One region of the Streptomyces sp. SJL17-4 genome, then DNA from elsewhere that is predicted to be linked to it. Evidence: riboswitches for the same ligand, from Rfam matches in the RefSeq annotation. Region 1 holds a riboswitch; the other holds the start of a gene.

Region 1 (7,331 bases):
AGCTGCCGCGAAATCCCTGCGGAAGACCGTCCAGGGGGCAAGACTGGGATCGGAACCGAACCGACCGACGGGGGCGGCGATGAGCGCGAACAGCCGCAGGACATCCACTACGACGCAGCGAAAGAACCCACCCATGTGCCAGCACCAGCCTGCCTGTCCCACCGCCGACTCCGCCGACCGCGAGGCGGCCCGACTGACGGCACACCACCCGGAACAGGGCTGGAGCCTGCTGTGCAACGGCGTCCTGCTCTTCGAGGACACCGGTGAACTGCTGCCGGACGGGCAGATCATCGCCCCGCACCGGCCGTTGTCGGCGGGCCAGGTGACGACCGCCGCCTGAAGGCACGCGCAACGCCGAGGGCCGGCCCGGAGACATCCTCCGAACCGGCCCTCGATTCACGCTCGGCCCTCGTACGCGGCCGACGTCCTGCTCAGTTGTCGTACTCGTCCAGCGGCGGGCAGGAGCAGACCAGGTTCCGGTCGCCGAAGGCACCGTCGATGCGGCGCACCGGCGGCCAGTACTTGTCGGCCGCCGAGACACCGGCCGGGAAGACCGCCTCGTCACGGGTGTACGCGTGGTTCCACTCGCCGCCCAGCGCGGCCGCGGTGTGCGGGGCGTTGTGCAGCGGGTTGTCGTCGGCGGGCCACTGGCCCGAGGCGACCTTCTCGATCTCGGCCCGGATCGCGATCATCGTGTCGCAGAAGCGGTCGAGCTCGGTCAGGTCCTCGGACTCGGTCGGCTCGATCATCAGCGTGCCGGCCACCGGGAACGACATCGTCGGCGCGTGGAAGCCGTAGTCGATCAGGCGCTTCGCGATGTCGTCGACCGTGACGCCCGTCGCCTTGGACAGCGGGCGCAGGTCCACGATGCACTCGTGGGCGACCAGACCGGCCGGGCCGGTGTAGAGCACCGGGAAGTGCGGCTCGAGGCGCTTGGCGATGTAGTTCGCCGCGAGGACGGCGACCTGGGTGGCGCGCTTGAGGCCCTCGCCGCCCATGAGGCGCACGTACGACCACGAGATCGGCAGGATGCCCGCGGAGCCCCACGGGGCGGCCGAGATCGGGCCGACGCCGGTCTCCGGGCCCGCGGTGGGCTGGAGCGGGTGGTTCGGCAGGTACGGGGCGAGGTGCGCGCGGACACCGACCGGGCCGACACCCGGGCCGCCGCCGCCGTGCGGGATGCAGAAGGTCTTGTGCAGGTTCAGGTGCGAGACGTCGCCACCGAAGTGCCCCGGCTTGGCGAGACCGACCAGCGCGTTGAGGTTGGCGCCGTCGACGTACACCTGGCCGCCGGCCTCGTGGACCTCGGCACAGATGTCGGCGACGTGCTCCTCGAAGACGCCGTGCGTCGACGGGTAGGTGATCATCAGCACGGACAGCTCGTCGCGGTACTGCTCGATCTTGGCGCGCAGGTCCGCGACGTCGACCTCGCCGTCGTCGGCGGTCTTGACGACGACGACCTTCATGCCGGCCATCACCGCGGAGGCGGCGTTGGTGCCGTGGGCGGAGGACGGGATGAGGCAGACGGTGCGCTGCTCGTCACCGTTGGCGCGGTGGTAGGCACGGACGGCGAGCAGACCGGCAAGCTCGCCCTGCGAACCGGCGTTGGGCTGGATCGACACCGCGTCGTACCCGGTGACCTCGGCGAGCCGCTCTTCCAGTTCCTTGATCAGCGTGAGGTAGCCCTGCGCCTGCTCGACAGGCGCGAAGGGGTGCATCTGACCGAACTCGGGCCAGGTCACCGACTCCATCTCGGTCGTCGCGTTCAGCTTCATCGTGCAGGAGCCGAGCGGGATCATGCCGCGGTCGAGCGCGTAGTCGCGGTCGGCGAGCTTGCGCAGGTAGCGCAGCATCGAGGTCTCGGAGCGGTGCGCGTGGAAGACCGGGTGGGTCATGTACGCGTCGGAGCGCAGCAGCCCGGCGGGCAGCGTGTCCTCGGTGGTGGCGTCCAGAGCCTCGACGTCGGCGGTCACACCGAAGGCACCCCACACGGCGGCGAGCTGGGCGCGCCCGGTGGTCTCGTCGCACGACATGGACACGTGGTCCGCGTCGACGCGGTAGAGGTTCACACCGGCCTCGCGGGCGGCGGCCACGACCGCGTCGGCCTTGCCGGGCACCCGGGCGGTGAGGGTGTCGAAGAAGGCACCCTGGGTGAGCTCCACGCCCCCGGCGGTGAGGCCGGCGGCCAGGATCGCGGCGTACCGGTGGGTACGGCGCGCGATGCCCTGGAGGCCCTCGGGGCCATGGTAGACGGCGTACATACCGGCCATGACGGCGAGCAGCACCTGCGCGGTACAGATGTTGCTGGTGGCCTTCTCGCGGCGGATGTGCTGCTCGCGGGTCTGCAGGGCCAGGCGGTACGCGCGGTTCCCGTCGGCGTCGACGGAGACACCCACGAGACGGCCGGGCAGGGAGCGGGCGTGCTTGTCCTGGACGGCCATGTAGCCGGCGTGGGGACCGCCGAAGCCCATGGGAACGCCGAAGCGCTGCGTCGTACCGACGGCGATGTCGGCCCCGAGCTCACCGGGCGAGGTGAGCAGGGTGAGCGCGAGCAGGTCGGCGGCGACGGTGACGATCGCACCGAGCTCGTGAGCGGCGTCGACCAGCGGCTTGATGTCCCGCACGGCACCGGAGGCACCGGGGTACTGGAGGAGCACACCGAAGACACCACGCTCGGCGACCTCGGCGGGGATGCCCTCGCTCAGGTCGGCGACGACGACCTCGACTCCGGTCGGCTCGGCGCGGGTCTCGATGACGGCGATCGTCTGCGGCAGGGCGTCGGCGTCGATGAGGAAGACACCGTTCTTGACCTTGCCGACGCGCCGGGAGAGCGCCATGGCCTCGGCGGCGGCGGTGCCCTCGTCGAGCAGCGAGGCGCCGGACGTGGGCAGCCCGGTCAGGTCGGCGACCACGGTCTGGAAGTTGAGGAGCGCCTCGAGCCGACCCTGGGAGATCTCCGGCTGGTAGGGCGTGTACGCCGTGTACCAGGCGGGGTTCTCCATCACGTTCCGGAGGATCACCGGCGGCGTGAAGGTCCCGTAGTAGCCGAGACCGATCATGGGCGCGAGGACCTGGTTGCGGTCGGCGAGCGTGCGCAGCTCGGCGAGCACCTCGGCCTCGGTGCGGGCGGCCGGCAGGCCGAGCGCCTCGGTGTTCTTGATGACGTCCGGCACCGCGGCGGCCGTGAGCTCGTCGAGGGAGCCGTAACCGACCTGGGCGAGCATCTTGGCGCGCGCCTCGGCGTCGGGCCCGATGTGCCGCTGCTCGAACGGGATGCCCTGTTCGAGTTCGGAGAGCGGAATGCGGTTGGCGGTCATGTACGGAGGCCTCCTGGTCGTCACGACCTGCGAGGGGCACCACGGCGCGGGTACCCGGACGGCCTCCCCCTCTGTCATCTCAACCTGAGAGTTTCACCGGCACGCCTCACGGCACGCCGGCTTTCACCGTCGGTGAGAGCGCATGCCGTCGGACACCGCTCTGCTTTCCAGAGTGACCTCGTCCGCGCGGTACAGGGGCCTGAGAGATTCCGGGGAGGATTTGCTCCTTCGGCGCCCACCGGAAGGTTTCTCCGGGGGACTCTCCCGCACAGGGTCGACAGCCACAGCCAGCCTACCAGCGAGGTTGCGGCTCCCATCGCTCAAGTGGCCGACATCCCACTTGTGCACTTTCGTAGGGTGTAGAGCAGTTGCGACCAGTTGGAGGGACCGTGCAGACCGATATCGATCCGCGCAGCCTGATCGGCCGCAAGGCGTACGACCGGAACGGACACAAGATCGGAACCGTGGACGAGGTGTACCTGGACGACGCGACCGGCATCCCGGAATGGGCAGCGGTCCGAACGGGCCTGTTCAGCCGCGACGCCTTCGTCCCCCTGGAGCCGAGCGAACTGATCGACAACGGCCTCCACATCCCGTACGAGCGGGCCCTCATCAAGGACGCCCCCGACTTCGGCGTGGGCCGCCACCTCTCCCCGGAACAAGAGCTCCAGCTCTACCGCCACTACAGCCTGGCCCTCCCCCCACCCCCCACGGACACCCCGGACACAGACTTCGGCCACCTGGCAGGCCAGTAACCCACCCGCAGAGGGGGCCGGCCGACAGCCCCGGGACCAACCCCGACAGCAAGCCAGAGACCCGCCCGGCCGACGAACACCGGTCCACCGAGCCAGTCCCCCAGGGCCTGGCCAACCGGACAGACACGGGGCCAACCCCGACACACGGCGCTGCCCCACCGACCGGACCGCCGAGGCGACCCCCCGGCCCGGCGCAGGCCCTACCGGCCGGACGTCGGGCCAATCTGCACGCCCGGCGCAGGCCCTGCCAGCCGGACGTCGGGCCAGGCTAACCGCGACAGCCCCCACGGGCCCGACAACCAGACAGGCCCGGGGCCAACCGCGACAGCAAGGCGGCGGTCCGGAGGGGCAGGCGCCGGTCCAACGGGGACAGCTCGGCAGAGGCCCGCCCGGCCGACAGACGTCGGCCCAACCCCGTCAGCCCCGCGGCGGCCCGACCGGCCGGACGTACACCGCCAAACACCCCAAGTCCGAGCGTGGGCGCGCCTGCGTGCTCGGCCGGGGGCACCGCCGCGCGGCTGCGGAGCCACGGGCCCGCCGCCAGGCGGGGGCCACCAGCCCCGGCCCCAACAGCCACCGAATCCACAACCGCAGCCGCCGACGGCGCGCTGCCACCCCCGGGAAGACCCGCACCTCTGCCCACTCAGCAGCACGGGTGGTGCGGGTGGGAGCCACCGCCCGGCCGCCAGGCCGGGCGTGCCACCCACCGACCCGCACCCTCCACCGGACCGCACCCACCCACCGGCCAAGCCGCCCCTACGCCCCGCCCTCCACCAACGGCAACGCCTCCCCCGGCTCCAGTTCCGGATCGTCCACGGCGAAGGTCCGCACCCGCCCCGGCTCCGACCCCGGCTCCTCGAACCGCACCGTGACGCGCCCGACCCCGCTCCCCTGCACCCACCCGGCGCCGTACACGGCATGCCGCACGTCATTCCCGGGCGCCCAATGCCGCTCCACAGGCTCATCGGCCCCAGGCTCCACAGCAGAAACAGCAGGAACAGCAGCCACCCCAGCCACGGCGGACCCAGCAGCAGCCGCAGCCACACTCCCGTCCCCTACCGCCCCTGCCACCCCCGGCGCCCCCGAACCCCCCACCGACCCCTCCGCCAACGCCGCAGCGACCTCCGCCTGCGCGAACAGATCCTCCTGCGTGTAGTCCGCGAGCCCACTCACCCCGACCCCCAGCAACCGCACACCCCCGGTCGTGTCCACCGCCTCGAGCAGCCGCCCCGCCGCCTCCCGCACCACAGCCGGATCGTCCGTGGGCCCCCGGAGCGTCTCGGACCGCGTGAGCGTCGAGAAGTCGAAGCGCCGCACCTTCAGAACGATGGTCCGCCCGGAGTGCCCGGAGGCCCGCAGCCTCCCCACGCACCGCTCCGCGAGCCGCTCGACCTCACCCCTGATCCGCACCCGGTCGTGCAGGTCGACGTCGAACGTGTCCTCGACCGAGACCGACTTGGCGTCCCGCTCGGCCACCACGGGCCGATCGTCGTACCCCTGGGCCATCAGGTAGAGCGAGGCCCCGTGCGCCCGCCCGAGGAGCCTGACGAGCTCGTCCTCACCCGCCTCCGCGAGGTCGGACACGGTGGTCATCCCGGCCCGCCGGAGGTGCTCCCCGGTCGCCGGCCCGACACCGGGCAGGATCCGCACCGAACGCGGTGCGAGCAGCTCCCGCTCGGTCCCGGGTTCGATCAGCACGAGGCCGTCGGGCTTCGCCTCCTCGGAGGCGATCTTCGCGATCATCTTGGATCCGGCGAGCCCCACGGACCCGGTGAGCCCCGTCGTGGCCAGGATGTCGACCCGTAGCCGCTCACCGGCCGTACGCGCGCTCGCACTGTCGTCGGCCACGCCCCCGGCCTCGAGGTCCACGAAGGCCTCGTCGAGGCTGAGCGGCTCCACGAGCGGGGAGAGACGTCCGAGCAGTTCCATGACCTGCTCGGAGATCGACCGGTAGAAGGAGAAGCGGGGTACGAGGTAGGCCGCGTTCGGCGCGAGCCGCCGCGCCTGACCCATGGGCATGGCCGAGTGGACTCCGAAACGGCGCGCCTCGTAGGACGCGGTGGCGACGACGCCCCGGGGCCCGAGGCCGCCGACGATCACGGGTTTTCCACGCAGGCTGGGCTTCGACGCCTGCTCGGCGGCGGCGAAGAAGGCATCCATGTCGAGATGGAGGATGGTGGGCGCGGCTCTCACACTTCCGATGCTGCCTCACACCACTGACAACAAGCCCCACACCACACAACCCAAGCCCCGGCCGGCCCACGAGGCCCAGGCCCGAACCCAAAGCCACGCCCCAAGGCCGAAGCCCAAAGCAAGGCCCAAAGCAGGACCCAGGCAAAGGCCCCGCCCCTCAGACGGCCCTGTCCCGACGCCTCCGCGCCAGCTCGTCCCCCGGGTTGTGCCCCACGAGCGTCTCGCCCGTGTCGACCCGCTCCCCGTGCAGCTGCGAGAGCGCCGCCTCGACGTCCCGCCAGACCACGCCGACGGCGATGCCGAAGACGCCCTGCCCGCCCTGGAGCAGATCGACGACCTCGTCCGGCGAGGAGCACTCGTAGACGGTGGCCCCGTCGCTCATGAGCGTCATCCGCTCCAGGTCGCGGAAGCCCCGCGCGCGCAGGTGCTGCACGGCGGCCCGGATGTTCTGGAGGGCGACCCCGGTGTCGAGGAATCGTTTGACGATCTTCAGCACGACGACGTCGCGGAAGCTGTAGAGCCGCTGGGTCCCCGACCCGTACGCGGGCCGGACACTCGGCTCCACGAGCCCCGTACGCGCCCAGTAGTCCAGCTGGCGATACGTGATCCCGGCCGCCGCACAGGCCGTGGGACCGCGATAACCGACCGTCTCACCCGCCGCACCGGGACCGGCACCGGAAGCGCCCCCGGGCCCCGTGACCGCGCCGCTCCCCGCACCGGCGTCCGTACCCGTACCGAAGTCGCCCACACTGCCGTGAAGCGGATACGGACCGCTCTCTCCGGACACGCGTCCGAGCGAGCTCCCTGCCGTACCGTCCGCGCTGCTCATCACGCCGACCCTCCGTCCTTGACCTGCCCACACGAAGGTAGGCAGTCACTCGGGGTGCGTCAACGATCGCCACACTCGGCACGCCGAGTGATAATCACCCTGAGAGTGGTTTCCCGTCTCTCTCGCCGGGGAAAGGCTACTCGAATGCTCTGACAGCACCCCGCGAACGGCCTGCGGCCGCGCCGCTTCGACTCACTGACTGTTGGTCCCGAAATCCTCCGGTGAGATCTGGTCGAG
Region 2 (7,331 bases), 4.5 Mb from region 1:
GTACAGGTCGCTCACGGACTTCGTCGACTCCAGCTCGCCGCAGGTCTCGCCCGCGGTGACGGTGTCGCCGACGGCGGGGAGCTGGGCGAAGACGACGTCACCGAGCGCGTTGGCCGCGAACTCCGTGATGCCGACCGTCGCGACGCCGTCCTCGGCGGCCGACAGCCACTCGTGCTCCTTGGTGTAGCGCAGCTGCTGGGGGTTGCTCATGACCTGATTCTCCTGGATCGAGGGAGTGCTGATGAACGTGGGTCTTGCGGGGTGAGACGCGAAGTGAGACGGGTACGTCACTTCTGGCGCTTGTAGAACGGCAGCGCCACGACCTCGTACGGCTCGTGGGTGCCGCGGATGTCCACACCTACACCCTGGGTGCCGGGCTCGGCGTGCGCCGCGTCCACGTAGGCCATCGCGATCGGCTTTCCGAGCGTCGGGGACGGGGCGCCGGAGGTCACCTCGCCGATCACCTCGCCGTTCGCCACGACGGGCATGCCGGCGCGCGGCACCCGGCGGCCCTCGGCGACCAGACCGACGAGCTTGCGCGGCGGGGCGGTCTCGGCGCGCTCGGCGGCCTTCTCGAGCGCCTCACGGCCGACGAAGCGACCGTCGTTGGTCGTCTTCTCGAACTTCACGACCCGGCCGAGACCGGCGTCGAAGGGGGTGAGCGCGGTGGTCAGCTCGTGGCCGTACAGCGGCATGCCCGCCTCCAGGCGGAGCGTGTCGCGGCAGGACAGACCGCAGGGGATCAGACCGACCGGCGCGCCGGCCTCGGTCAGCGCCTTCCAGACACCCTCGGCGTGCTCGGGCTTCAGGAACAGCTCGAAGCCGTCCTCGCCGGTGTAGCCGGTACGGGCGATCAGCGCGGGCACGCCGGCGACCGTGCCGGGCAGACCGGCGTAGTACTTCAGACCGTCCAGGTCGGCGTCGGTGAGCGACTTCAGGATGCCGGGGGACTCCGGGCCCTGGACCGCGATCAGGGCGTACGCGTCACGGTCGTCGCGCACCTCGGCGTCGAACCCCCCGTGAGCCGCAGCGCGCGCCACCAGCGCGTCCAGGACGATCTGCGCGTTGGAGGCGTTGGCGACGACCATGTACTCCGTCTCGCCCAGGCGGTAGACGATCAGGTCGTCGAGGATGCCGCCGTCCTCCTGGCAGATCATCGTGTAGCGGGCGCGGCCGACGCCCACCGTGGAGATGTTGCCGACCAGGGCGTGGTCGAGGAGCTCGACGGCCTGCGGGCCGGTGACGGTGATCTCACCCATGTGGGAGAGGTCGAAGAGACCCGCCTTGGTGCGGACGGCGATGTGCTCGTCCCGCTCGCTGCCGTACCGGAGCGGCATGTCCCAGCCGGCGAAGTCGGTCATGGTCGCGCCCAGCGAACGATGCAGGGCATCGAGGGCGGTCAGACGGGGGGCAGTGCTCATGGGTGGCTCCCGGGTCCCAAGGGCGGTTCGGTGACGAAACACATGACGGGCGAGGACGTCCTCCCCATCTGTCATGGAACCTGAGAGGTTCACCGAGAGCATCTCGTCGCCGGGAGACCGGTACCGAGAGATCGGCTTGCACCTTGGGTGGGGACACGGCAGGGTGTCCCGCTTTTCAGATCTGCCTCATCCACGCGGTACGGGGCCTGAGAGATTCAAGGGAGGGTCTTGCTCCTTCGGCGTCCGGACATGTCTGGTGTCCGGAACTCTCCCGCGCGGATTCGAGCGGCCGGTATGCGATTGTGTGGCGACTGTGCGCGCCTGGCGCGCACATCATTGCACGCGAGTCGGCGCGGCACATCGCTTGTGTCCCATTACCGCTTCTTTACACTTTGTGGGCAAGGGTCTTCCCAGGCCCGGCAGGGGGAGAAGCGATGAGGTTCCAGCACACCGGCGCGTACGCGCCGAGTACCGGCATACCGTCCCAGCGAGCCCGCGCCCGGACCCGCGGCCGCGGGCGGCTCCTGCGCGACCTGCGCGAGCGCGGTGGCCGCGGCCCCCGCGCCCTCACCTTCGCCGCCGGCGACCTGGTGGTCGTCTCCGGGCTGCCCGGCAGCGGCAAGTCCACCCTCATGCGCCGCGCCGCCGAAGGCGCCGGCATCGACTCGCAGGACACCCGGGAGCGCTGGGAGGCCCGGATGCCCCGCCTCCTGCCGTACGCCGTCTACCGCCCGCTGGTCCGGATCGCGCACTACGCGGGCCTGCGCCGCGCCCTGCGCTCCGGCGCCGGAGTGATCGTCCACGACTGCGGTACCCAGTCCTGGGTGCGGGGCTGGCTCGCCCGGGAGGCCCGCCGCCGCGGCCGGGCCCTGCACCTGGTCCTCCTCGACGTCGAACCCGGCACCGCCCGCGAGGGCCAGCGCGCCCGGGGCCGGGGCGTCTCCTCGTACGCCTTCGCCCGGCACCGGCGGGCCGTCTCCCGGCTCGTCGCGGCGGCGGAGTCCGGCCGGCTGCCGCACGGCTGCGCCTCCGCGACCCTGCTCGACCGGGACGCGGCGGACATCCTGCGGAAGATCGGCTTCCGGGAGGCGGCCTGAGAAGGGTCGGGTGACGTACGGCCGGGCGGCCCGAGGCGGCCGCGGTGACGTACCGCCGGGCGGCCCCGGGCGGGAGCCGGTGACGCGCGCCGGGCGGCCCGGCGCGGGCCGCCGCCACGCGCGTCGGGCCGTCCGACGTGGGCCGCCACCACGCGCGTCGGGCCGTCCGACGTGGGCCGCTGTGACGTACGCCCCTGCCCCGGAGCGCCCGTACCGCTTCTTTTGGCCACGTCGGCGCCGGGGCGGCGTTAGGGTGCTGCCGGGGCGGCCGGTACGGCAGGCCGTGCGAGAAGGGGAAACGGGACCGTGGACGTGACGTGGCCGGGCAACGAGCTCGAAGAGGTCCTTGCCGCCTCACTCGGCAACCCCTCGGCGGGCGCCCGCCTGGTCGAGGTCCTCGGCCGCAGCCCGGTCTGGGTGCCCCTGCCCAACGGCGGCGGACCCGACAGCCCGAACCTGGACCTCGCCACCATGGAGATCGACGGCGCGGCGTACGTCCCCGTCTTCAGCTCCGAGGAGCAGTTCCTCGCCTGTGTCGGCAGCCACATGTCGTTCACCGTCGCCCCGGCCCGTGACTTCGCCCGCGGCCTGCCCCCACAGCTCGGCATCGCCGTGAACCCGGGCGGCGTCGTCGGCGTCCCGCTGCCCCCGCCGGCCGTCGCCGAGCTGTGCCGCGTCGGCCGCACCCCGCTCGACGGGCCCGCCACCGGCGGCCGCGTCCGCCTCTTCGAGCCCGACTGGCAGGACGACCCCGTCGACTTCCTCGCCGCCGCGTCCGCCGAGTTCGAGGCCACCGGCGTCGTCACCACCGCCCGCCGCGCGCTCGCCAGCGTCGAGGGCACCGAACCCGCCCTCTTCGTCGGCGTCCAGCTCGCGGCCTGGGACGGCGTCGACCGCAACGCGCCGCTGGACGCCCTCGGCCGCGCCCTCGGCCGGGTCGAATGCGCCTGGCCGGTCAACCTCATCCTGCTCGACATGGCACAGGACCCGGTCGGCGACTGGATGCTGGAGCGGGTGCGCCCCTTCTACCAGCGCGCCGCCGTGTGACGGACGGCCTGTTTAAGCTGAACTTCTCGACAGCAGGACGTCGGAAACAGAACACGGTGACGGAAGAGGGGCGGGACCCAGGGTGAGCGCGTCAGGCACCGCTGCGACCGGACAGGTCGAGCACATGCTGCGCCAGGTGGCACCCGGACGCTACGACGCGTACGAGCAGCTGCTGCACGCCCTCGCCGACGGCGAGCTCTGGATGCTGCTCTGGCACGGCTCGCCCGGCTCGCCCGACGCCCAGTACGGAAACATGGAGGTCGACGGCTTCGGCTACGCGCCCTGCGTCACCTCCGCCCAGGAACTCTCCGCCTCCGGCTGGCACCGCGCCCACGAGCTCGTCACCGGCCGGGAGATCGCCCGCGCCCTCTACCCCGACCGCTGGGGCGTCTGGCTCAATCCGCACGCCCCCGGCGGTGGCGTCGGCATCCCCTGGGCCGATCTGCGCCGGATCGCCACCGGCCTCGACCGGATGCCCGCCGGACCGCTCCGGGTCACCGAGCCCGCCCTGGAGATCCCGCAGTTCTACGCCCTGCTCACGCAGAACGCGCACCGCACCCCGGCCGTCCGGTCGCTGCGCCGCGGCTGGGTGCAGCCCGCGCTCGGCTCCCCGTACCTCGCCATCGGTCTCGACCTGTACGACACCTCGGCGGCGGCCGTCGACTCGGTACGGGCGATGATGCGCCAGTCCATCGGTGCCGTACCCGAGGGGCTGCCCGTCTCGACGGTCGCCCTCTCCGACGCGTACGACCCGGTGGCCCTCTGGCTGCGGGCGAACGGCCGCCCGTTCTACGACCGCGAGGCGCACGCCGGACGCGGCGCGGCGCCCGTGCCGGGCTACGGATACCCGCCGTCGGCGCCGTCCGGATACTGAGACGTACCCCTTTGCGCGCCCCGCCCCACCAGCCTCCGGAGTACGCTCCGGAGGCTTTCGTTCGCCCCAATTCAGGAGCTCGAACGCCCAGTTGAGGGGACATGTCCGATTGGGGGGAAGAGGCCCCGAGATGGTCCGCTCACGTGATCGCGACGTCCGGATAACGGAAGTCGCAGCACCGCATCACGTTTGAGCAAACATTCCCCGTCAGGGCTGGCGGGTGATCACAAGCGCATTGAAGACTCCCCGGAACACCGGGTGTTCGGCTCCCTTCGAGCAGGTGCCCAGCAGGTTGTTCCACCGAGCCGCTACCCGCGGCGGGCAAGGGCCGGCTACCGGCGGCCGAGAGGGGTCCTCACCACGATGACGGCACCACTGCACGAGAAGAGTGCGGGCGAGGCGACCGCCACCGTCGATGGCGCGCCCGACGCCCCCGGCACTCCCGGCGCCGGCGCCTCCGGCAAGGCGATCGAGGGCCGTTCGCCCTGGCAGATCGCCTGGACCCGCCTCAAGCGCGACAAACTGGCCCTCGCGGGCGCCTTCGTCGTCGTCTTCCTTGTCCTCGTCGCGATCTTCGCGCCGGTCATCGTGGGCCTCCTGGGCCACCCGCCGGACGAGTTCCACGAGGACCAGATCGACCCGCTGTTCGGCACCCCGATCGGCTCCTGGGGCGGTGTCAGCTCCGACTTCCTCTTCGGAGTCGAGCCCGTCAACGGCCGCGACGTCTTCAGCCGCATCGTCTACGGCGCCCGGATCTCGCTGCTCGTCGCCTTCCTCGCGGCGGTCTTCGCCGTCGTCCTCGGCACGATCCTCGGCATCATCGCCGGCTACTTCGGCGGCTGGATCGACGCGGCCCTCAGCCGGGTCATGGACGTGATGCTGGCCTTCCCGCAGCTGCTCTTCACGATCGCCCTGGTCTCCGTCCTGCCGAACGAACTCCTCGGCCTCGACGGCTCCGGCGTCCGCATCGCCGCCCTGGTCGTCGTCATCGGCTTCTTCGGCTGGCCGTACGTGGGCCGCATCGTCCGCGGCCAGACCCTCTCGCTGCGCAACCGCGAGTACGTGGAGGCCGCCCAGAGCCTCGGCGCCGGCCGCCTGTACATCCTGCGCCGCGAGCTGCTGCCGAACCTGATCGCTCCGATCACGGTCTACGCGACCCTCATGATCCCCACCAACATCCTCACCGAAGCGGCGCTCAGCTTCCTCGGCGCGGGTGTGAAGCCGCCCACGGCCTCCTGGGGACAGATGCTGTCGACGGCCATCACCACCTACGAGGCGGACCCGCTGTTCATGGTGATCCCCGGCCTCGCGATCTTCATCACCGTTCTGGCGTTCAACCTCTTCGGCGACGGCGTGCGTGACGCGCTCGACCCGAAGGGCTCCCGCTGACCGTTCGCCGACGACCCGCACGACCCGCCCCTGCCGCTGGCGACAGGAGGCCAAACCCCACATCGGCGGACCGCCGTACGGCCGCCACTATCCCGGAGGTTGCTGGAACCATGCTGAAGAGCTCTCAGCGCAGAATCGCCGCGGGCGCGCTGCTCGCGGCGGCCACGATGGTCGTCACCACCGCCTGCGGTGGCGGCAGCGGCGACAGCGGCGACAAGAGCAAGGGCGGTGCGCCCGGCTTCAACGCCGGTGTGAACAAGGTCGCCAACGCCTCCGACAAGAAGGGCGGCGAGCTGAAGTTCATCGGCTCGCAGGAGGCCGACTCGTGGGACCCCCAGCGCGGCTACTACGGCTTCGTGTGGGACTTCGCGCGCTACTACACGCGCCAGCTGGTCACCTTCAAGGCCGAGCCGGGCGCCGCCTCCACCGAGCTCGTCCCGGACCTCGCCACCGACGCCGGCAAGGTCTCGGCCGACGGCCTCACCTACACCTTCACGCTGAAGGACGGGGTGACCTGGGAGGACGGCAAGCCGATCACCTCCAAGGACATCAAGTACGGCATCGAGCGCATCTGGGCCCAGGACGTCATCTCCGGTGGCCCGATCTACCTCCAGCAGGTCCTCGACCCCAAGGGCGAGTACAAGGGTCCCTACGAGGACACCTCCGAGGACAAGCTCGGCCTGAAGGCGATCGAGACCCCGGACGACAAGACCATCATCTTCAAGCTGCCGGTCGCCAACGGTGACTTCCTGCAGATGCTGGCCATGCCCGCCGCCTCCCCGGTCCGCCAGGACAAGGACACCAAGGCCAAGTACGGCCTGAAGCCCTTCTCCTCCGGCCCGTACAAGTGGCAGTCGTACACCCCAAACAAGTCCATCAAGCTCGTCCGCAACGACAAGTGGGACGCCAAGACGGACACCGTCCGCAAGGCCCTGCCGGACAGCGTCAGCGTCACGTTCACCACGAACGCCGACGACATGGACAACCGTCTCGTCGAGGGCGAGTACGACCTCGACATCAACGCGACCGGTGTCGGCGCCGCCGCCCGCCAGAAGGTGCTCCAGCAGCACAAGGGCAACGTCGACAACCCGCAGACGGGCTTCATCCGCTACGCGGTCTTCCCGCAGACGGTCACGCCCAACATCGAGTGCCGCAAGGCCATGATCTACGCGGCCGACTCCAAGTCGCTGCAGACCGCCCGTGGTGGCCCGCAGGCCGGTGGCGACATCGCCTCCAACATGCTGCCGCCGGCGATCAAGGGTGCCGACCCGAAGGCCGACCCGTTCGGCAAGCTGGCCGGCGCGCCGGACATCGCCAAGGCGAAGGAGGCCCTGAAGAAGTGCGGTAAGCCGAACGGCTTCAAGACCACCATCGCGGTCCGCAACAACAAGAAGATCGAGATCGCGACCGCCGAGTCGCTCCAGAACTCGCTGAAGGCCGTCGGCATCGACGCCCAGATCGACCTGTTCGACGGCGCCCAGACCTCCGGCATCATCGGTTCGC

Evidence for each region. A riboswitch is a leader RNA that binds a small molecule or an ion and turns the genes downstream of it on or off. The one in region 1 is predicted to bind glycine.
Region 2: it holds a riboswitch for glycine, as region 1 does, so the genes downstream of both, gcvT (glycine cleavage system aminomethyltransferase GcvT) here and gcvP (aminomethyl-transferring glycine dehydrogenase) in region 1, are expected to answer to the same signal.

The regions. Positions count from the first base shown of each region.
Region 1 is NZ_CP104578.1:7,212,771-7,220,101, reverse strand. It holds gene N5875_RS32495 (DUF5999 family protein) at 134-340, shown strand; gene gcvP (aminomethyl-transferring glycine dehydrogenase) at 432-3,317, opposite strand; glycine riboswitch at 3,495-3,594, opposite strand; gene N5875_RS32485 (PRC-barrel domain-containing protein) at 3,707-4,072, shown strand; gene N5875_RS32480 (DNA polymerase IV) at 4,829-6,265, opposite strand; gene N5875_RS32475 (MerR family transcriptional regulator) at 6,423-7,094, opposite strand; gene N5875_RS32470 (bifunctional nuclease family protein) at 7,287-7,331, opposite strand, start outside.
Region 2 is NZ_CP104578.1:2,710,387-2,717,717, reverse strand. It holds gene gcvH (glycine cleavage system protein GcvH) at 1-210, opposite strand, end outside; gene gcvT (glycine cleavage system aminomethyltransferase GcvT) at 288-1,421, opposite strand; glycine riboswitch at 1,607-1,705, opposite strand; gene N5875_RS11710 (AAA family ATPase) at 1,856-2,518, shown strand; gene N5875_RS11705 (enhanced serine sensitivity protein SseB) at 2,825-3,565, shown strand; gene N5875_RS11700 (enhanced serine sensitivity protein SseB C-terminal domain-containing protein) at 3,648-4,439, shown strand; gene N5875_RS11695 (ABC transporter permease) at 4,803-5,828, shown strand; gene N5875_RS11690 (ABC transporter substrate-binding protein) at 5,939-7,331, shown strand, end outside.